DNA from 2 places in the Embleya sp. NPDC001921 genome. Region 1 is predicted to be linked to the other one. Evidence: riboswitches for the same ligand, from Rfam matches in the RefSeq annotation. Region 1 holds a riboswitch; the other holds the start of a gene.
What was found. A riboswitch is a leader RNA that binds a small molecule or an ion and turns the genes downstream of it on or off. The one in region 1 is predicted to bind glycine.
Positions count from the first base shown of each region.

Region 2: another riboswitch for glycine. It lies ahead of gcvT (glycine cleavage system aminomethyltransferase GcvT); the one in region 1 lies ahead of gcvP (aminomethyl-transferring glycine dehydrogenase).

Region 1 covers NZ_JBSFEO010000002.1:286,295-296,680, reverse strand. The annotation lists gene ACWCPW_RS03065 (DUF881 domain-containing protein) at 1-884, shown strand, start outside; gene ACWCPW_RS03060 (small basic family protein) at 881-1,213, shown strand; gene ACWCPW_RS03055 (DUF881 domain-containing protein) at 1,671-2,579, shown strand; gene gcvH (glycine cleavage system protein GcvH) at 2,653-3,039, shown strand; gene ACWCPW_RS03045 (FHA domain-containing protein) at 3,413-3,931, shown strand; gene ftsR (transcriptional regulator FtsR) at 3,958-4,683, shown strand; gene ACWCPW_RS03035 (bifunctional nuclease family protein) at 4,838-5,311, shown strand; gene ACWCPW_RS03030 (MerR family transcriptional regulator) at 5,716-6,330, shown strand; gene ACWCPW_RS03025 (SanA/YdcF family protein) at 6,377-7,063, shown strand; gene ACWCPW_RS03020 (DNA polymerase IV) at 7,104-8,453, shown strand; gene ACWCPW_RS03015 (DUF4230 domain-containing protein) at 8,509-9,201, shown strand; glycine riboswitch at 9,250-9,346, shown strand; glycine riboswitch at 9,349-9,485, shown strand; gene gcvP (aminomethyl-transferring glycine dehydrogenase) at 9,547-10,386, shown strand, end outside.
Region 2 covers NZ_JBSFEO010000080.1:5,493-15,878, reverse strand. The annotation lists gene ACWCPW_RS48490 (ABC transporter permease) at 1-167, opposite strand, end outside; gene ACWCPW_RS48485 (ABC transporter substrate-binding protein) at 270-2,036, opposite strand; gene ACWCPW_RS48480 (ABC transporter permease) at 2,074-3,069, opposite strand; gene ACWCPW_RS48475 (enhanced serine sensitivity protein SseB C-terminal domain-containing protein) at 3,378-4,106, opposite strand; gene ACWCPW_RS48470 (enhanced serine sensitivity protein SseB) at 4,162-4,878, opposite strand; gene ACWCPW_RS48465 (AAA family ATPase) at 4,908-5,639, opposite strand; glycine riboswitch at 5,830-5,923, shown strand; glycine riboswitch at 5,924-6,026, shown strand; gene gcvT (glycine cleavage system aminomethyltransferase GcvT) at 6,216-7,316, shown strand; gene gcvH (glycine cleavage system protein GcvH) at 7,407-7,781, shown strand; gene glyA (serine hydroxymethyltransferase) at 7,778-9,082, shown strand; gene ACWCPW_RS48445 (hypothetical protein) at 9,323-9,748, shown strand; gene ACWCPW_RS48440 (hypothetical protein) at 9,966-10,386, shown strand, end outside.

The DNA.
Region 1 (10,386 bases):
GGGTGCTGGCCGTGGTCGGGGTCGCGCTGATCGCGATGATCCTGATGGTGGCCGCGATGAAGGTGCACGCCGCCGCCCCGCAGGCCGAGCGCGAGCGGCATCAACTGGTGGACCGGATCCACACCGACGAGGCCGAGGTGGACGCGCTCACCGCCACCGTCGAGCGATTGCGCGCCGAGGTGGACGCGATCCAGGAGGTCTCGCTGCCCAAGGGCGCCAAGGACCGGGTCGAACTGCTCGCGCTGCTCACCGGATCCGATCCGGTCGAAGGGCCGGGCCTGAAGGTGATCGCGGACGACGCCAAGGGCTCGGACAACACCGACGGCTCGACCGACCCGCGCCAGGCCGAGGCGGCGGCGAACGGCCGGATCCTGGACCGCGACCTCCAACGGCTGGTCAACGGCCTGTGGAAGGCCGGCGCCGAGGCCATCTCGATCAACAACCAGCGGCTGACCGCGCTGTCCGCGATCCGCGCCGCGGGCGCCTCGATCCTGGTCGACAACCGGCCGCTGGCGCCGCCGTATACGATCCTGGCGATCGGTGACGCCAAGCCGATGCAGGTCGAGTTCATGGTCGGCGCGGACGGGCGATATCTGCGCCAGCTCCAGGAGAACTACGGGATCCGGGTCAACCTGAGCGCACAGAAGAAGCTCAAGCTGCCCGCCGCGCTGGGCACCTCGTTGCGCTACGCGGACGTACCCGGCGGCCCGCCGCCCGCGAGCACGGCGCCGAGTACACCCTCGAGCCCGCCCGCGAAGCAGACCCCGGGCACACCGCCCGCGACGGCCACGGGCCGGAGCACGGCACCGCCGAGCGGTTCGGCCCCGCCGACCGGCTCGTCGATACCGTCGCAGAAGCAGACCGAACGAAAGGGTAAACAGTGATCGCGGTCCTCGGCCTGGTCCTCGGGGTCGTGGTCGGGTATCTCGCCCGACCCGTGATCCCGCACGAGCTGGAGCCGTACCTGCCCATCGCGGTGGTGGCCGCGCTGGACGCGGTCTTCGGCGGTCTGCGCGCACTGCTCGACGGCATCTTCGACGACAAGGTCTTCGTGGTCTCGTTCCTGTCGAACGTGGTCGTCGCCGCGCTTATCGTCTTCCTCGGCGACAAGCTGGGCGTCGGCGCGCAGTTGTCCACCGGCGTGGTGGTCGTGCTCGGCATCCGGATCTTCTCCAACGCGGCGGCCATCCGGCGGCACGTCTTCCGGGCCTGACGGGGAGTCACACATGGCCGACGAAACGGACGAGACGCGCGGGCGGCACGCCCGCCACGACGAGGATCCCCGCGACCTGGGCATCCCTCGCACGGCCGCGGAGCCCGCGCCCGCGCCCGAGCCCGCTTCCGGGCCCGGGCCGGTGCCCGAGCCCGAGCCGGAACCCGAGGCGGAGCAGGAGCCGGAGGCGCCGGCCGCCCGCAAGCCCACGGTCGAGACCCGGCGCCCGGTCGACCTCTATCACGAGGGCCGGCACATCCGGGAGCGGATCCGCGAGCAGGCCGCCGAGGTGACCTCGGAGATCCCGCCGATCACCGCGCCGATCCGCGAATCGGCGCGGGAGACACGGCAAACGCCCCAGGCGCCCCAGGTCTCCCAAGCCTCCCAGGCCTCCCAGACACATCGGGCGGCACAGGTGCCGCAGACGCCCCGGGCCGCGCGGGCGTCCGTGCCGCCCCTGGTGCCCGCGGCGCCCTCGCCCGAACAGGCCCGGGAGCGCGAGGTGTCCGGGCCGCGCGACCCCCTCGCGCGGCCGCACGCGGGAGCGCACGCGGTGGCGCGCGACACGCCCGGACCGGAAACGGATTCGAACGCGGTTTCCGAGCCGCACCCGCACGAGCCGGTCGACGATCAGCCGGGCCGCCGCAGGCTGCTCGAGGCGTTCTGGCCGCCGCGCGTGAGTCGGGCCCAACTCGTGGGCGCGGTACTGCTGTTCGCGCTCGGGGCGGGGTTGGCCATCCAGGTCCGCTCGAACACCGCGTCCGATCCGCTGCGTGGTGCGCGACAGGAGGACCTGGTCCGTGTGCTGGACGAACTCGGCGAGCGTACCCGGCGGTTGGAGGACGAGAAGCATCGCCTGGAGAACAGCCGCACACAGCTCCAGAACAGCAACGACCGGGTCCAGGAGGCGCGTGAGCAGAACGCGGCCAAGGCGGACGCCCTGGGCGTGCTCGCGGGCACCGTCAAGGCCAGCGGACCCGGTATCACCCTGACCATCACCGATCCGCAGCGCACGGTCAGCGGCGACGTGCTGCTGGACACGCTCCAGGAACTGCGCGCGGCGGGCGCCGAGGTGATCCAGATCAACGACGTGCGCGTGGTGGCCGGCACCTGGTTCAACGGCACGCCGCCCGGCGACATCGTGATCGACGGTACCAAGGTGCTGCCGCCGTACGTGTTCAAGGTGATCGGCAATCCGCAGGATCTCCAGCCCGCGTTGAACATCCCCGGGGGTGTCGTCAAGACCCTGGAGAAGAAGCAGGCGGGGGCCATTGTCACCCCCTCGCAGGAGGTGCTGATCGACGCCTTGCGGCCTGCGAACAAGCCTGGTTACGCTCGCTCGGCACCGGGCGCCGGTAACGGGTGAGCACACCTGACAGAATCAGTCCGCCGGTCGCCGTCGGTGCACACTCATCAGGCAAGAAGGGCAGGCTGTCCGCATGTACCCCGCAGATCTCGCGTACACGACGGAGCACGAATGGGTGCGCGTCATGGAAGAGATCTCCGGGACGGTGCGGATCGGCATCACCGAATTCGCGCAGGACGCGCTCGGTGACATCGTCTACGTCACGCTGCCGCCCATCGGCACCCGTGTCGTGGCCGGACAGCCCTGCGGCGAACTGGAATCGACCAAGAGTGTCAGCGACCTCTTCGCGCCGCTCGACGGCGTCGTGACCACCGTCAACGACGTGCTCGACGGTGCACCGGAGTTGGTCAACTCCGATCCCTACGGCGACGGTTGGATGTTCGAGGTACGCCTCGACGATCCCGCCGCACCGGCCGCGCTCTTGGACGCGGCCGCCTATCAGAACAGCCTGGGCTCCTGACGGCCCGGCGAAGCGGTAGGCAGTCCATCACCACGACCCACTCCTCCTGCCCCACGGGCGGGCCAGGTTCTCTCGGGGAGGTTCGCCCGTGAAGTTGTTCGCGAAATTGTTCGGTCGTTCCCGTCGCTCCGGCGACGCGCCGGCTGCCGATGCGGGGAGGTCCGGCAACCCGCCGGCCGCCCCGCCGACGATGCCCCCGGGCACCCCGTACGGGGCGTCCGCCGGCTCACCCCCCGCACCCGCTCCGCACCTGGGCGAGTCCGACGCGACCGCCGGGCATGTCGCTGTTGACCAGGAACACACGGCGCGCATAAGTTTCGGGCAACTCTCGACCGAAGGTCGAGGTGCGACCGGCACGGGTCAGGAGGCCGACGTGGTGGTGTGCGGCGCCTGCGGGCATCACAATCCGCCCGGTGGCCGGTTCTGCTCCAACTGCGGCGCTCGGCTGGGCGCGGGCGCCGAGCGCGCGTCCGAGCAGACCTCGACCATCTCGATCAGCGGCATCGAGGCGCTGGACGCGGAACCCGCGCCCCGTGAGATCCTCACCCCCGAGGCGCAGGCCGCGGTGGACGCGCTGCCGCCGGGAACCGCGCTGCTCGTGGTGCGCCGGGGCCCCAACTCCGGCAGCCGCTTCCTGCTCGACTCGGACCGCACCACGGCCGGTCGGCATCCGCAGAGCGACATCTTCCTCGACGACGTCACGGTCTCGCGCAAGCACGCCGAGTTCCGCCGCACGCCCGGGGGCTTCGCGGTCGCCGACGTGGGCAGCCTGAACGGCACCTACGTGGGCCGCGAGCGGATCGACGAGGTTCCGTTGGCGCCGGGCGACGAGGTACAGATCGGCAAGTACCGACTGGTCTTCTTCCCCAGCCGCCAAGGGCAGATCGGGTGAGTCCGGCGGCGGCCGGATCGGTCTCCTTGAGCATCGGCGGGGTGTTGACCCTGCTGCGTCCCGAGTTCCCGGACATCAGCATCTCCAAGATCCGGTTCCTCGAGGCGGAAGGGCTCATCGAGCCGCAGCGGAGCCCGTCGGGCTACCGCAAGTTCGGCCCCGCCGACATCGAACGACTGCGCTACGTGCTGCGTGTGCAGCGCGACCGTTACCTGCCGCTCCGGGTGATCAAGGATCAACTGGACGCGATGGATCGCGGGCTCGAACCGGCCGGCCCGACCCCGGCCGAATCCCCACGATCGCAGGACACCGAAGGCGATCCGGACTCGGCCGGTCGGGAGGGCACCACGGTGCTGCTCGACCGGCCGGGCCTGATCGCCGCGGCCGGCATCCAGGACACGGACCTGGCCCGGCTGGAGGAATTCGGCCTGATCCAGCCGCATCGTCCGCGACCCGGCGCCGCCGGCGACGGCGAGCAGGCGGTGGTCTACGACGGCGACGCGCTGGTGGTGGCCCGACTGGTGGCCGCGCTGGGCCGCTACGGCGTGGAGCCGCGCCACCTGCGGCAGACCAAGGCCGCCGCGGACCGTGAGGCCGCCCTGGTCGAACAGATCGTCGCGCCGCTCCTGCACCGCAGGGGCGCCCGCGCGAAGGCGGGCGCCGAGGAGACCGTGCGCGACCTGCTCGCGCTCACCTCGCGCCTGCACACCGTCCTGGTCACCACCGCGCTCGCGCCCCGCCTGGGCCGCTGACCCGCGTCGCCCGCGCCGCCGCCGACGGGCGCCGATCGGACCGCGAGGCGGACCGGGACGTGAACACAGGGCCACGAAGAAAAAACGACGAATCCCCGACCTATTCGGCCCCCGGGGATCGGTGACCGACAGCCGAGCGCGCTAGTGTGGCGATGTGAACGAGCTAGAGGTTGTGGGCGTCCGGGTGGAGATGCCCTCTAACCAGCCGATCGTGCTCCTACGGGAGACGGGGGGCGATCGTTATCTCCCCATCTGGATCGGCCCGGTAGAGGCGACGGCCATCGCGTTCGCCCAACAGGGCGTGGTACCCGCGCGTCCTCTGACGCACGATCTCTTCCGGGACGTGCTGGAGGCGTTGGGCCAGGAATTGACCCAGATCCGGATCACCGACCTGCGCGAGGGCGTGTTCTACGCCGAGCTGGTCTTCTCCGGCGGCGTGGAGGTCAGCGCGCGTCCGTCGGACGCGATCGCGCTCGCGCTGCGAACCGGGACATCGATCGTCGGCAGCGACGCGGTCCTGGACGAGGCGGGCATCGTGATCCCCAACGAGCAGGAGGACGAGATCGAGAAGTTCAGGGAGTTCCTGAACGACATCTCGCCCGAGGACTTCGGCACCACGAGCCAATAGTCGGCCCGCCGCGGCCGGGTGCACGTCCGAAACCGCCGACCGTCCCGCCCGCCGCTCCCGGCGAGGCGGTAGCGGACGGCGGTTTTTTCGCGTCCGGGACCGGTCGGCGCCCACGCGGGCCCGCCGGCGCGCCGCCGATCACGCTCGATCCGGCTCGATCCGCTTCGATCAGAGGCAAAGCGGCCAGACCTACCCCTGGGCAACCGGTTCAAACCACTCGTGCGAGCAGCGTCACTCGGCGTGCCGAACGGCCCGGTCGTTGACGCGCTGTTGGTGACTGCCTACCGTCGAAATCGACAGTTCCGGGATGACCCCTGCGCGTTGCACCTCGCCGCCTGCGGCCCGGGACTGAAAGAGACTCTCCGCGCCGTACTCGGGCGCGGGGAGACGAAAGGGAGGTCGGCGTGAGCAGCACCGGCGACATCACGGCGGCGGAACGCGCCCGCACGGCACGTCCTCTGCCGGCGACCGACCCCGGTGCGGGCCCCCGGCGGCAGGACGTCACGCCGCCCGGCACCCCGTCGGAGGACGTCGGTTACCGGGGCCCGACGGCGTGCGCGGCGGCCGGCATCACCTATCGCCAACTCGACTACTGGGCCCGCACCGGCCTGGTCGAGCCCACGGTCCGCCCGGCCCACGGCTCGGGCACACAGCGGCTGTACGGCTTCCGCGACATCCTGGTGCTGAAGATCGTCAAGCGGCTCCTGGACACCGGCGTCTCGCTGCAGAACATCCGGATCGCGGTGGCCCACCTGCGCGGTCGCGGGATCGGCGACCTGGCCGGGATGACCCTGATGAGCGACGGTGCCAGCGTGTACGAGTGCACGTCCTACGACGAGGTGATCGACCTGGTCCAGGGTGGTCAGGGGGTCTTCGGGATCGCCGTGGGGGCGGTGTGGCGCGAGGTGGAGGGCTCGCTCGCGCAACTCCAGGGCGAGCACACCGGCACCGGGGAACCGATCACGCAGGTCCATCCGGGTGACGAACTGGCACGCAGACGCCGGGACAAAGCGGTCTGAGGCGCCCGGGGCGGGTGGGAACCGGTTCGCCGGGCAGGACGTCCCCATGGACGTGATCCTTCGTCGGCCGACCCCGCCGCGCTCGCGGCGGGCCCAACGGCGCGGCTATCAGGCCGCCGTCCTGCTCACGGTGGCCGGGCTGGCCCCGATCACGGGGCTGCATCTGTACGCCGGGAACCGGGTCCGCACGGTGGCCGACGTGCCGCACGAGGACGTCACCATGGTGCTCGGCGCGGGTGTGCACGGGGACCGGCCGTCCGATCTCCTGGCCCGCCGGCTCGACGTCGCGCTCGCGTTGTACCGCGCCGGCAAGACCCGGGTGATCCTGGTCAGCGGCGACGGCGGAGGCAACCGCTACGACGAGACCAGGGTGATGCGGCGCTACCTCGCGGACCGGGGAATCCCGCGACACCGGATCGTGACCGACGAATCGGGATTCTCCACCTGGGAGTCCTGCATACGCGCCAAGCGCGTCTACGGGATCGACCGGGTCATCGTGGTCACGCAGAGCTTCCATCTGCGCCGTGCGCTCGGCCTGTGCCGGGCCGCCGGGATATCCGCGTACGGCGTCCCGGACGAGTCCTTCGCGTGGGGCCACATCGGGCCCACCGTGTACGGAACCGGTCGCGAGACGCTCGCCGCGATCAAGGCGACCGGGCAGATCGTGCTCAAGCCGGATCCGCGGGTGAAGGGCCCGGAAAGCGACGAGATCCGACGCGCCCTGAGCGGTTGAACGCGCGTTCTGTCGCACCCGTGCGTCATCATTGCCCGGTGTGAGACAGGCCCCGGGCATCCTCCATCTCGACATGGACGCGTTCTACGCGTCGGTCGAGCAGGTCGCGAAGCCCAGTCTGGCCGGCAAGGCGGTGATCGTCGGCGGCATCGGCGTGCGCGGCGTGGTGGCCACCGCCTCCTACGAGGCCCGGGTGTTCGGTGTGCGCTCGGCGATGTCGATCGGCGAGGCCCGCCGGCGCTGCCCCAACGCCGCCTTCCTCGGCCCGCGCTTCGCGCTCTATCGCCAGGTCAGCGACACCGTGATGGAACTGCTGCACCGCCTGTCGCCCCTGGTGGAGCCGCTCAGCCTGGACGAGGCGTTCGTCGATCTGGAGGCGGGCCCGCACGGCGGCACCCTGGACACCGAGCGGGTCACCGAGATCGCGGTGCGCCTGCGCGCGGACATACACGCGGCCACCGGGCTCACCTGCTCGGTCGGCGCGGCCACCTCCAAGCTGCTGGCCAAGATCGCCTCCGAGGCGGACAAGCCCGACGGGCTGTGCGTGGTCGCGCCCGGGACCGAGCGGGCGATGCTCGACCCGCTGCCGGTGCGCGCGCTGCCCGGGGTCGGCCCGGCCACCGGCGACGTGCTGCGCCGGGCCGGCCTGGACACCGTGGCCGACCTGGCCGCCGTCGACGAGAGCGAACTGGTCCGGCTGCTCGGCCAGGCGCACGGACACGGCCTGCACGTGCTCGCCACCGGGCTGGACGCGCGTCCGGTGGTCGCCGACCGGGACGCGAAATCGGTATCCGTGGAGGACACCTTCCCCACCGACCTGGTCGACCGCGAGCGCATCACCCGGGAACTGGACCGGCTCTCGATCCGGTGCGTGGAGCGGTTGCGCGCCGCCGGACGCTCCGGGCGCACGATCGTGCTCAAGCTGCGGCGCTACGACTTCAGCACGCTGACCCGCTCGGAGACGCTGCGCGGGCCCACCGACGACCCGGGGGTGGTGCGCGAGACGATCCGCCGGTTGGCCGCGCAGGTGGACGTCACGGGCGGCGTGCGGCTGCTGGGGGTGGGCGTCGGCGGGCTGGCCGACTTCGCCCAGCAGGACCTGTTCGGCACGGCCGAACCGGAACCCGCCGAGTCGCACGAGGAGGACGCGGAGGCCGACCGGGAGGCGCCGGCACAGGCCGCCCCGGAGCGGGTCTCCTGGTCGCCCGGCCAGGACGTGGTGCACGAGGAGTTCGGGCCCGGCTGGGTGCAGGGCAGCGGCGTCGGGCGGGTCACCGTGCGGTTCGAGGTACCGGGCGGAAAACCGGGCCGGGTGCGCACGTTCGCGATCACCGATCCCGCGCTGCGACCGGGGGAGCCGATTCCGCTGCCCGCCGCCGACGGGGGATAGCCCGGGTGATCCGGGGCAGGCGCCGGGCAGACGACTCCTCGGGGGTGTCCCGACAATGACTGATGTCAAAGAGCGGCCGGCGCGAGGGCAGGGTGCCTTCCGATCGGTTCGCCGCAGGCTCGGCCTGCCCGCCTTCCTGGTCACACTCCTGGTCGGCTTCATCGTGCTGGCCCTGGTGCTGGTCGGCCTGGTCAACCTGCTGCCCGGCAAATTCAATCCGTTCGGCGAGACCACCAAGGACCACAGCGGACCGGTGATGCTCAAGGCCGTGCAGGATCTCAGCCGCTACGAGGCGGTCAGCGGCACCTTCCAGGTCGTGGTGGACCTGGAGAAGGACGCGAAGTTCCTGCCGGACGCGGTCCGAGGCCAACGTACGCTGTTCGTCGGCGTCGGCCAGGTGGGTGGTTTCGTGGAGTTCGGCGGGATCGGCCAGGACGCGATCCAGACCTCGCCGGACAACAAGAGCGTGACCATCAAGCTCCCGCACGCGCGGCTCGCGCCCGCCGCGCTCGACCAGAAGAACAGCCACGTGATCGCCCAGGACAAGGGCCTGTTCGACCGCTTCGGCGACTTCTTCTCCAGCAATCCCGGCGATCAGCAGCAGCTCTACGTGCTGGCGACCAAGAAGATCGACGACGCGGCGAAGACCGCGGGACTGGTGGAGCGCGCGGAGCGGAACACCACCGGCATGCTCCAGGGGATGATGCGCTCGCTGGGTTACACCACGACCACTGTGACCTACGCCTAGTGCGAAGCCCCTGGTGGGTGTCACGCTGATACCGTTGTAGCCGCCCATTACGTTCGCGCGGGAGAGTCCTCGTGTCGTGCACACGAGGCGCCGAAGGAGCAACTCCTCCCCGGAATCTCTCAGGCACCCGTACCGCGTGGTCGTGGGCACTCTGGAAAGCAGGATCCGCGCGTGGCTCGCCGAGTCGGGTCGGATCCTCGCCGACGGTGCAAATCGCGCCCGTGGGAACCGGTCCGACCGGTACTCCGGGCGCGGTGAAGCTCTCAGGTACAGATGACAGAGGGGGAGGCCGGTGGACGCGCGACCCGCGTGTCCGTCCAGGAGCGATCCAGGAGGCCTTTCGCGATGACCCCGCGCACCCCCGCCCCGCGTGCTCACGCCGTACTCCCCTCCGGCCCCGGCTCGTTGACCGGCCTGGAGGCCGCGTCGCCGTTCACCGGCCGGCACATCGGTCCGGACACCGACGAGCAGGCGAAGATGCTCGCCGCGATCGGCTACGGATCCCTGGACGAGCTGACCGACGCGGCGGTGCCCGCCGCGATCCGCGCGCTGGAGGGCTTCGAACTGCCCGCCGCGCGCAGCGAGGCCGAGGTGCTCGCCGAGCTGCGCGAGCTGGCCTCCCGCAACAGCGTGCTGACCTCGATGATCGGGCTCGGCTACCACGGCACCTTCACCCCGCCGGTGATCACCCGCAACGTGCTGGAGAACCCGGCCTGGTACACCGCCTACACGCCCTACCAGCCGGAGATCTCGCAGGGCCGGTTGGAGGCGCTGCTCAACTTCCAGACCGTGGTCACCGACCTGACCGGCCTGGACGTGGCGGGCGCCTCGCTGCTGGACGAGGCCACCGCCGCCGCCGAGGCGATGACCCTGGCCCGCCGGGCCGGGCGGGCCACGAGCGACGTGTTCGTGGTGGACGCGGCCACGCTGCCGCAGACGATCGCGGTGGTGCGTACACGCGCCGAGGCGCTGGGCATCGAGGTCGTGGTCGCCGACACCGCACAGGGGCTGCCCGAGGGCGGCTGCTTCGGTGTGTTGCTGCAGTACCCCGGCGCCGACGGCCGGGTCCGCGACCTGACCCCGGTGATCGAGGCCGCGCACGCGCACGGCGCGCTGGTGGCGGTCGCCGCCGACCTGCTCGCGCTCACCGTGCTGCGCGCGCCCGGCGCGATGGGCGCCGACATC
Region 2 (10,386 bases), on a different contig from region 1:
GAAATCGCCTCCGGGCTGGGCGACTTGCCGACGTACCGCGCGGCGAGTTGGTCGCTTGTGGCGCCTCCCAGACGCGGTATCAGGAAGAAGATGGCGAAGACCGCCATGGTGACGATCAACAGGAGCACCACCGCTCCCGCCAGCCGCCTGAGCAGATAGAAAATCATGAGCCGGCGACCCGGTCCGGTGCGGGGAGCGGGATCACCACTCCCCGCACCGGAACTGACGGGCCTTCACCTCTCCTTCGGGCTACTGACCTCGTCGCAGGCTTACTGGATACCGATGTTGAGGTAGTCGTACATCCCGGAGTACGCGGGGGTGACGACCAGGTTGGTCACGTTCGGCGGGCGGTAGAGCAGCGACTTGGTCCAGGCGAACGGGACCATCACCGCCGCCTCCATGACCTTCTGGTCCAGTTGCTGCCAGATGGCCGCACTCGCGTTCGGGTCGATCGTCCGCGTGGCCTGGTCGATCAGTCCGTTGACCGCCGGGTCGTTCAGCTCGGACAGGTTCGTGCCACCGGCGGGCTTGATCGCCCGGCCGTCCACGATCTGCTGGAAGAAGCCGAACTGGGTGGGGAAGTCGGGACCCCACTGCATGAACATGATGCCGACCTTGTTGTCCGCCACCCACTTGGGCACACCGGCGAACTGGGTGAAGTAGTCACCCGAGGGGTACTGGCGGATCTCGATCTTGATGCCGACCTTGGCGAGCGCGTTCTGCACCGACGTGGCGCCCGCGACCTCCTTGGGCCGGTTGCTGCGCGCGGTGAGCACGGTGCTGAAGCCGTCCGGCTTGCCGCACTGCTTGAGCTCGTCCTTGGCCTTGGCCACGTCACCGGTGTGCTTGGCGCCGTTGGGGTACATGTCGGCGACCTTGGAACCGGCCAGCGTCGGCGGCATCAGGTTGGTCGCGATGTCCGCGCCGACCTCACCGCCGACCGCGCGCTGCATCTGCGCCTTGTTCACCGCGTACTGCACGGCCCGCCGGCAGTGCACGTTGTCGAAGGGCGGGGTCTTCGAGCTGATCGCCAGGTAGGCGAGCGCGCCGGAGACCGCGTCGTCCGAGTTCCCGGCCAGCTTCTGGTCGGTGAGGATCTTGTTCTGGGCGGCGGCCTGGACCCCGGTGCCGACCACGTCGAGCTGCGCCGTGTTGGCGAAGAGCCGGTTGTCGACGTCGTTCGCGTCCTGCTTCTCCAGGAGCTCGATCCGGTCCGGCAGCGCCTTGCGCAGCGGGTCGGTGCTCGGGTCCCAGTTCGGGTTGCGGACCAGGTTGACCGCCTTGCCGGGCTCGTACTGGCCGTCGACCATGTACGCGCCGGAGGCGAGGGGGTGCTTGACGTACTCCTTGCCGGTGTCCTTGGCGCGCGGCACCGGCGCGGTCTGCGGGAGCGCGGCGAGGTAGTTGAAGTCCGCGAACGGCTCCTTCATCTTGAAGATGATGGTGTAGTCGTCCGGCGTCTCGATCGCGTTCAGGCCCTGCTTGTCCGCGGAGTCCTTGTACGGGCCCTTGTAGGTGCCGTCCGGGTCCAGGTACTGGGTGAAGTACGCCGGGCCGTTGGGCAGGATCTCCTTGTCGAAGGTCCGCTCGACCGCGTACTTGACGTCCGCGGCCTTGACCTCGGTGCCGTCCTCGTACTTGACGCCCTTGCGCAGGTGGTACGTCCAGGTCTTGCCGCCGTCGTCGGTCTTGCCCACGTCGGTGGCAAGGTCCGGCGCGAACTCGTAGCTCGCGTTGCCCGGGGCGGGCTTGAAGGTCAGCAGCGGACGGGCCATCAGCCGGGAGAAGTTCCAGGCCGAGGCGTAGTACATGTCGCCCGGGTCGAGCGAGTCGAACTTGTCCGAACTGACCAGCTTGAGCGTGCCGCCCTTCTTGGTCGACTGGTTGACGACCTCGGTGATGGCCTTGTTGCTCGGCGAGTACTTCTTCTTCGAGCCGCCGCCACCACCGCCACACGCGGTTGCGGCCAACGCGGTGACCGCAACGATGCCGATCAGCGCCTGGGCCCTGCGCCTGCGAGTTACCGGGTGTTTCATCGCTGGTCGTGCCTCCTCGTGGGGACTTGCCGGATATTCAGCGGCTGCGTGGGTCCAGGGCGTCTCGAAGCCCGTCGCCGAGCAGGTTGAACGCGAGCACGGTGATGAAGATCGTGACTCCGGGGACGACCATGAACATCGGGGCGTCCTCGTACCGCGGGACGGCGCGCGCGAGCATGCCGCCCCACGAGGCGGTGGGTTCCTGTACGCCGACCCCGAGGAAAGAAAGGGCGGCCTCGAACAGGATGTTCGTGGGAATGAGCAGCGTGGCGTAGACCAGGATCGGGCCGACCAGGTTCGGCATCAGTTCCTTGAAGATGATGTGCCGGTCGGTGGCCCCGAGGCTGCGCGCCGCCTCGACGAACTCGCGTTCGCGCAGCGACAACGTCTGGCCGCGCACGATGCGGGCGATGTAGGGCCAGCTGAAGAACCCGATCACGAAGATCAGGACGGTGACCCGGAGCGTGTCGCCCTTGAGGCCGAACGCCTCGCCCTGGAGGCTGCTGCCGATCGCGATCGCGAACAGGAGCAGCGGGAAGGCCAGGAAGACGTCCATCGCGCGGCTGATCAGCGCGTCGACCCAGCCACCGAAGTAGCCCGCCGCGGTGCCCAGTACGACACCGAGCACCACGGACAGGAGCGTGGCCAGGAAGGCCACCAGCATCGAGATCCGGGCGCCGTAGACGATGCGCGAGAAGATGTCCCGGCCGTTGACCGGCTCCAGACCCAGTGGATGGTCCCAACTGGCGCCGCCGAAGCTGCCGTTGGGGATGTTCAGCACCGGGTCGAGCAGGTCGTCGTGGTACTCCGTGGGGTCTCCGCCGACGACCGAGGTGATCAAGGGTGCGAAGATCGCTACGAGTACCATGAAGACGATCACCACACCACCGGCCATCGCGACCTTGTCGCGACGGAATCGGGCCCACGCGATCTGGCCCAGGGAACGACCCTCGATGCGTACGCCGGAGGATTCGGCGATCGCTTCGGGGTGCGCCTCTCGGGCCACACCGGTGGTCTCGATCGGTGCCGTCATGGATCGACCCTCCCCGCTCACGGATGCGACGGCGGCTCGGGATCGCCGATCCCGTCGCCATACCCGGCATTGCGATCCCAATGATCTTCGGGATCTGTCGTCCGGGTGAGACTCCTCCGTGACGCGGGTCACCAACAGGGGTCGCGGAATACCTTTACTGAACCGTGATTACGTCGACACGATTCACCGGTTGATCCGCGTAGATCGGTCACGAAATCACAACAAGGCAGCGGTTGATGACGTGACGTCAGTTTTTTGGGGGCATCAGTGCCTGTTGCCCGCGATCGCCACTGTGTGCCGATCGTCGATCACCGCGTGTCGCGGGCGGCCTCGTCGAGCATGTCGATGCCGATGAAGGGGCGTGTGTGGTCGCGCATCCACGCGGCGACCGGGTCGAACGGGTCGTCCAACGCGACCGAGGACAACGTGAGTCCGGCCGGCGCCGCGGCCGAGGCGCGGGCCATCGCGTCCCGCATCCGCTGCATCGTCGCGGGCTGATCGTCCGTCAGGCGCAGCCCGATCACGAGGCGTTCGGGTCCGACCGCGGGTCGCACCCAGGCCCGATGGGCGGCTCGCACCACCTGGGTCTGGAACAGTTGGCCGCCCAGCAGCGCGTAGAACGCCGGGTCCCACAACGTGGGTTCGCCGACTTCCAGGGGGCCGGCCATCAACCGGTCCAGGCCGCCGACGATGCGTCGCAGGTCGAGATAGGGCACACCGACGCCGCCGCCCTGGGCGTGCGGATTCAGCCACAGGCCCCAGCGGTCGGTGTACAGCGAGGACGCGATCTCGGTGACCGGACAGACCTCGAACGAGCGGTCCCAGCCACTGAGACGCAGTTGTTCCTCGGACGTGAACGCCGGGGCGTAGCGCCACCCGGCCACGTCCATGTTCCCGTACTGCGCGTCCGGACTGCCCGGTTGCCCCTGCCACAACAACATCCACACGTGGGCGCCGGTGAGCGCTTCGAGCAACCGCTCGTAGGCGTCGTAACGCCCGGGTGCCACCTGGCTCAAGGCCTGCTCGACCTGGTTCACGACGTCCTCCCCGAATCCGAACCGATGTACCGATGTCGCGCTGTCCGACGCGGGCTCAGCGCTGGTCGACGCGCAGGTAGAACGGCTGGGTCCGCTCCAGCATCCAGTCCCCCACAGGATCCTGCGCCACGTCCAGGAGCACCACGTTCACCGGCCACGGACACGCGGCCCGGCCGAGCGCGCGCTCCAGGGCGCCGACCGCGGCCAGTCGGTCCTCCTCCTGCCAGCGGTCCAACTCGACGCCGATGAACAGGCACGGCGGGTCGTTCTCGATCACGCCCAGGCCGCGGCGGGCACTGAGCACGACCGGTACGTGGGTGAACTCGGCGGCGGCCGCGATCAGGAAGTCCATCGGCTCCTGGTCCGGCTCGTACAGCCGCACGCGGGCGCCGCGCGGGCCCGAGCCGGACGGTCGGGCCAGCTCCAGCACGCCGGGCGGCGGGATCGGGATGCCCACCTCGCCGCCGGGGTTGACCGCGATGCCCACGTGCGGCGGCATGCCGCGGGCGAACTCGCGCATCGGTGCGACGGTGCACGCCATCGGTCCGGCGACCCGCCGGAACTCCTCCTCCGAGGAGAACACCGGGACGTACGGCCGGCCGTCGATCTCGGTGGTGGGCAGGGTCAGTTCGCTGTCGCCCGGGTTGCCGCCCTCGGGCAGCGGCACCCATACGTCCGCCTCGGCCAGGGCCTCGAAGAGGGCCTCGGCCCGGGACGGATCACGCATCGCCGCGACGAGCGCGCTCTCCACGGGATTGGCCGGGAACGGCATGGTGGTGCTCCTCTGGTGTCCGCCGCAGTTTACTTCTCGCTCGATTGCCGTCGTCGGGACTGTCCCGGTACGGGTTCCGCGAACACGATCCGGCCCAGGTGCCCGGCGGCCGGTCGGTCGAGCAGCACGCACGAGGTGAAGCCGCCCGGAGCCGACGCCAGGGTGGGTCCCGCGTCCAGCCACGGCGTCAGCCTGGCGAGCAACTCGCGCCATTCGCGGTGGTGCCGGGCGAACACCGGTGTGGACACCCCGCGCCCGCGTTCGCGTTGGCCGGAAAGCGCCTGCTGGGCGGTCACGTCCAGGAGCAGCGCGTGCGCGGAGCTGCCGCGCCGACGGGCCGCGAGCACCAGCGCCCGGCGCAGGATCGGGTTGCGGCCGCTGTCGTGCACGACCACCGCGCCGGGGCCGCGCAGCGCCCGGGCGACCTCGCCGTAGTGGGAGAGCCGCACCAGCGGCCGGTAGACCCGGTAGGGGATTCGCCCCGCCCGTACCGCCCAGCGGGCCCGGACCAGGTCCGCGTCCAGGACGGCCACCCCGGCGCCGGGGGTGACCACGCGCGCGAGCAGCGTGCTCTTGCCGGCTCCCGGCAGGCCGGTGACCACGAGCACGCACGAGGCCGGGTAGACCAAGACGTCCACGACCCGGTCGCCGATCCCCTCCCCCGCCCGATCGCGCTCCTCCCGGAGGTCGTGCACGGACCGGGGGATCAACACGCCGCCCGTCGCGGCGCCGGTATGCGCCCCCGCCGAGTCCGTCTCCACGAGCCCTCCCTTGTGTCACAACCGTCATGCCCTGCGCATGGTGTCGCACCCATGGGTGCGCGCGCGTGCCGGTGATCCCTCGGACTCGGCCGGGCCCGGTCCCCGCGGGGTCCGGACTCGGCGGGTCCCGGTCCCGGCGGGGGATTGACGACACGCGCTAGCATGCCGGGCACAACCTCATAACGGCCGTCGACCCCACGCGGAAGAGTCCTCGCCCACGAGCGGGGCGCCGAAGGAGCAACTCCTCCCCGGAATCTCTCAGGCACCGATACCGCATGGGTCAGGCACTTCTGGAAAGCAACCACACCGCCGGTGTGGTTCACCCACGGTGCAAATCGCGAGTTCGACGCGATGAAGCTCTCAGGTTCCGATGACAGAAGGGGAGGGCACCCCACTTTTCGACCGACTTTGGTCGAAAAGGGCTGAAAGCCGTGGCAGGGAGCCCCCTTTGTTGTCGTATTCGCCGCAGTACCCGTCACCTTCCGCGCCGGCCGAGCGCGCGGCCGTTCGCCATGCCCGCGACCGGCCCGCGCCCTTGGCGTGTTCCCGCCGGCGCCCCCTCGAAGGAGCCTTCGCATGACCACCGACCGCCGGACCCCGCTCGACGCCGTGCACGACGCGCTCGGGGCCACGATGACCGACTTCGCCGGTTGGCGGATGCCGCTCCGGTACGGGAGCGAACGCGACGAGCACACCGCGGTGCGCACCACGGCCGGCCTGTTCGACCTCACCCACATGGGCGAGATCGAGGTCACCGGCCCGGACGCCGCCCGCGCGCTCGACCACGCCCTGGTCGGTTTCGTGTCGAAGATCGGGATCGACCGCGCCCGGTACACGATGATCTGCACCGAAGAGGGCGGCATCGTCGACGACCTGATCGTCTACCGGCTGGGCGACGAGCACTTCGTGGTCGTGGCCAACGCGTCCAACGCCGACGTGGTCGCGGGCAGCCTGGCGTACCGCTCGGAGAAGTTCGACGCCACCGTGCGCGACGCGTCCGAGGAGTACACGCTGCTCGCCGTGCAGGGCCCCGCGTCGACCGCGATCGTCGGTTCGCTCACCGACGCCGACCTGCCCGCGCTCAAGTACTACGCGATCCTGCGCACCGAGGTCGCGGGCGTGCCCGTCCTGCTCGCGCGCACCGGCTACACCGGCGAGGACGGCTTCGAGCTGTTCGCCGCGCCCGGCGACGCGGTCGCCCTGTGGGAGGCCCTGCTGACCGCCGGCACGCCGCACGGCCTGGTGCCGGCCGGCCTGTCCTGCCGCGACACGCTGCGCCTGGAGGCGGGCATGCCGCTGTACGGCCACGAGCTGACCCGGGACACCACGCCGTACGAGGCCAACCTGGGCCGGGTGGTCCGGCTGGACAAGCCCGAGGACTTCGTCGGGCGCGACGCGCTGGCCGCCGCGCAAGAGGACGTGCGCCGCACGCTGGTCGGGCTCACCTCGCCGGGCAAGCGGGTCCCGCGCGCGGGCTATCCGGTGGTGGACGCGGAGACCGGCGAGAAGGTCGGCGAGGTCACCTCCGGCGCACCCTCGCCCACGCTCGGCGTGCCGATCGCGATGGCGTACGTGAGCACGGACCGGGCCGAACCGGGCACGCGCCTGGCCGTGGACATCCGCGGCAGGGCCGAGCCGGTCGAGGTGGTCGCACTGCCGTTCTACAAGCGGGCCTGAGGCCGGGCTTCGGCCGGCTCCCGACACCCACAAACCATTACAAAACCGCCTGATGGATCGACCATCCGCATTCGAATGGAGAATGGACCCGTGCACGCACCCCAGCACCTGCGCTACAGCAAGGAACACGAGTGGCTCGACGAGGCGGCCTCCCCCGCCCTCGTCGGCATCACCCAGCACGCGGCCGACGAGCTCGGCGACGTGGTGTTCGTCCAGCTTCCCGAGGTCGGCCAAGCGGTCGTCGCCGGTGAGCCGTGTGGCGAGTTGGAGTCCACGAAGTCGGTCAGCGACATGTACGCGCCGGTCTCCGGCGAGGTCGTCGAGATCAACGACGCGGTCGCCGAGGACCCCGCCCTCGTGAACTCCGATCCCTTCGGGACGGGCTGGCTGTTCAAGGTGCGCATCGACGGCGAGGCCGAGGGCCTGCTGTCGGCCGACGAATACGCCGCGTTCTGCGGCGAATGATCGAGATCGACCCGATCGAGGAGCTGACAACCGTGACGATCCTGGACCGTCCGCTGAGCGAGGTGGACCCGCAGGTCGCCGCCGCCGTCACCGACGAGCTGCACCGCCAGCAGAACACTCTGGAGATGATCGCCTCCGAGAACTTCGCCCCCGTGGCGGTGTTGGAGGCGCAGGGTTCCGTCCTGACCAACAAGTACGCCGAGGGCTACCCCGGCCGGCGCTACTACGGCGGCTGCGAGCACGTCGACGTCGTCGAGCAGCTCGCCATCGACCGGGTCAAGGAGCTCTTCGGCGCCGAGGCCGCCAACGTGCAGCCGCACTCGGGCGCGTCCGCGAACGCCGCCGCGATGTTCGCGCTGCTCACCCCCGGCGACACGATCCTGGGCCTGGACCTGGCCCACGGCGGCCACCTCACCCACGGCATGCGGATCAACTTCTCCGGCAAGCTCTACAACGTGGTCGCCTACCACGTCGACGAGAAGGCCCACCGGGTCGACATGGAGGAGGTCGAGCGCCTGGCCAAGGAGCACCGGCCGAAGATGATCATCGCGGGCTGGTCGGCCTACCCGCGGCAGCTCGACTTCGCCGAGTTCCGCCGGATCGCCGACGAGGTCGGTGCCTACCTCATGGTGGACATGGCGCACTTCGCGGGCCTGGTCGCCGCGGGTCTGCACCCCAGCCCCGTGCCGTACGCGGACGTGGTCACCACCACGACGCACAAGACCCTGGGCGGCCCGCGCGGCGGCGTCATCCTGTCCAAGGCGGAGTACGCCAAGAAGATCAACTCGGCGGTCTTCCCCGGCCAGCAGGGCGGCCCCCTGGAGCACGTGATCGCGGCCAAGGCGGTGGCCTTCAAGGTCGCCGCGTCCGACGACTTCAAGGACCGCCAGCGGCGCACCCTGGAGGGCTCGGCCATCCTCGCCGAGCGGCTCACCCGCGCGGACGTCACCGACGCGGGCATCACCGTGCTCACCGGCGGCACCGACGTGCACCTGGTCCTGGTCGACCTGCGCGACTCGGAGCTCAACGGTCAGCAGGGCGAGGACCGGCTGCACGAGATCGGCATCACGGTCAACCGCAACGCGGTGCCGTTCGACCCGCGCCCGGCGATGGTCACCTCCGGTCTGCGGATCGGCACGCCGGCGCTGGCCACACGCGGCTTCGACAAGGCGGACTTCGAGGAGGTCTCGGACATCATCGCCGAGGCCCTCCTCCCCGGTTTCGACGACGCCCGCAAGGCGGCCCTGGCCACGCGCGTCACGGCCCTGGCGAAGAAGCACCCGCTGTACCCGAACCTCTGACCCACGACCTCACGGTGTCGGGTTCACGAGCACGGCCGCGGGGCCGGCGGGGCGATCCCCCGCCGGCCCCGCGGCCGTTCGCCCACCCGCTTCTCGCGTCCGGCTGCGCGGTTCCGGCCTCGGGTGGGCCGAACAGGTGACGGAACCGCATCAACTCGTGAGTGTGGCCGACGTGATCGGGTTCGGCGGGTTGGGATGGAGCCGCGGGGGTCCGCCACGACCCGATGAAGGTGCAGTCCCATGAACGACTCGCCGAACGGCTCACCGAACGACTCGTCCGACCCGACCGGCAATCCGTACGCTCCACGCCTGGTCGCCGCCGGCCAGACCTTCGACGTGATCGAGGTCGACGCGCGGCTGGGGCGCGAGGCGGTGAAGCAGTTGCGCGCGGCGGGGGTTCGGGTCGGCCCGGTGATCCACGACCGGCGCTGCGCCAAGATGGGATTCCTGGTCCCGGTCACCTCCCCGGCCCGCACGCGCCTGCGCGACCAGCGCGGCCCGAGCCGGCACGGCCTGGGCGCCTGGGTCACCTTCCCGCCCGCGCGCGGCGAGACCGGCCCGCTGGTCTGGTTCATCGCCCCGACCGAAAACCCGATCCCCACCCCGCTCGCCCCACTCGACTCCGCCATCACCCGCGCCGCCGCGACCCTGATCGACCACGGTTGACCACGGTTGACCCACCGCCCACCCTCGTCGGCCCCGGGCACGCCACCCGATGCGGCCCCGGGACACCGCCCCGCGCGCCCCACCCGACCCCGCCACCCCCCGCCCCGCCTCGACCCGCCCTGCCCCCGATCGACCGCGCCCGACCCACCGCCACCCTCGTCACGCCCCCGACCACGCCCATACGATGCGGGCTCCGGTCTGGTGATGGGGGCGACGGATGGGTGTGCTGAGACGCAAGGTCGGGGAGTTACGCGGCGAGGTGGTCGAGCACCTCTGGGTGCGGCGACGGATCCGGCAGTGGCTCTCGATCGGGTTCGTACTCGGGCTGTTGCTCGGCGCGGCGGCGGCCGCGGGCGCGGCCGCGTTGTACTGGCCGGAGCAGGACAAGCCGCTGAAGATGACGATGCGCGAGGGGGAGATACCGGTCAAGGCCCCGGCCGTGCTCAGCGGTCCGGCCGCGCTCACCGCACAGGGGCTCACCTGCGGCATCGAGTGGATCACCGGCACCCACGCCGAACACTTCGCCCAGGGCCGGCTGTGCCGGGTCAAGGTCTCCATCGCCAACAACTCGCTGGCCACGGTACGGATCGCCAACCTGGAGCAGCGCCTGGTCCTGCCCGACGGCACCGAACTGGCCA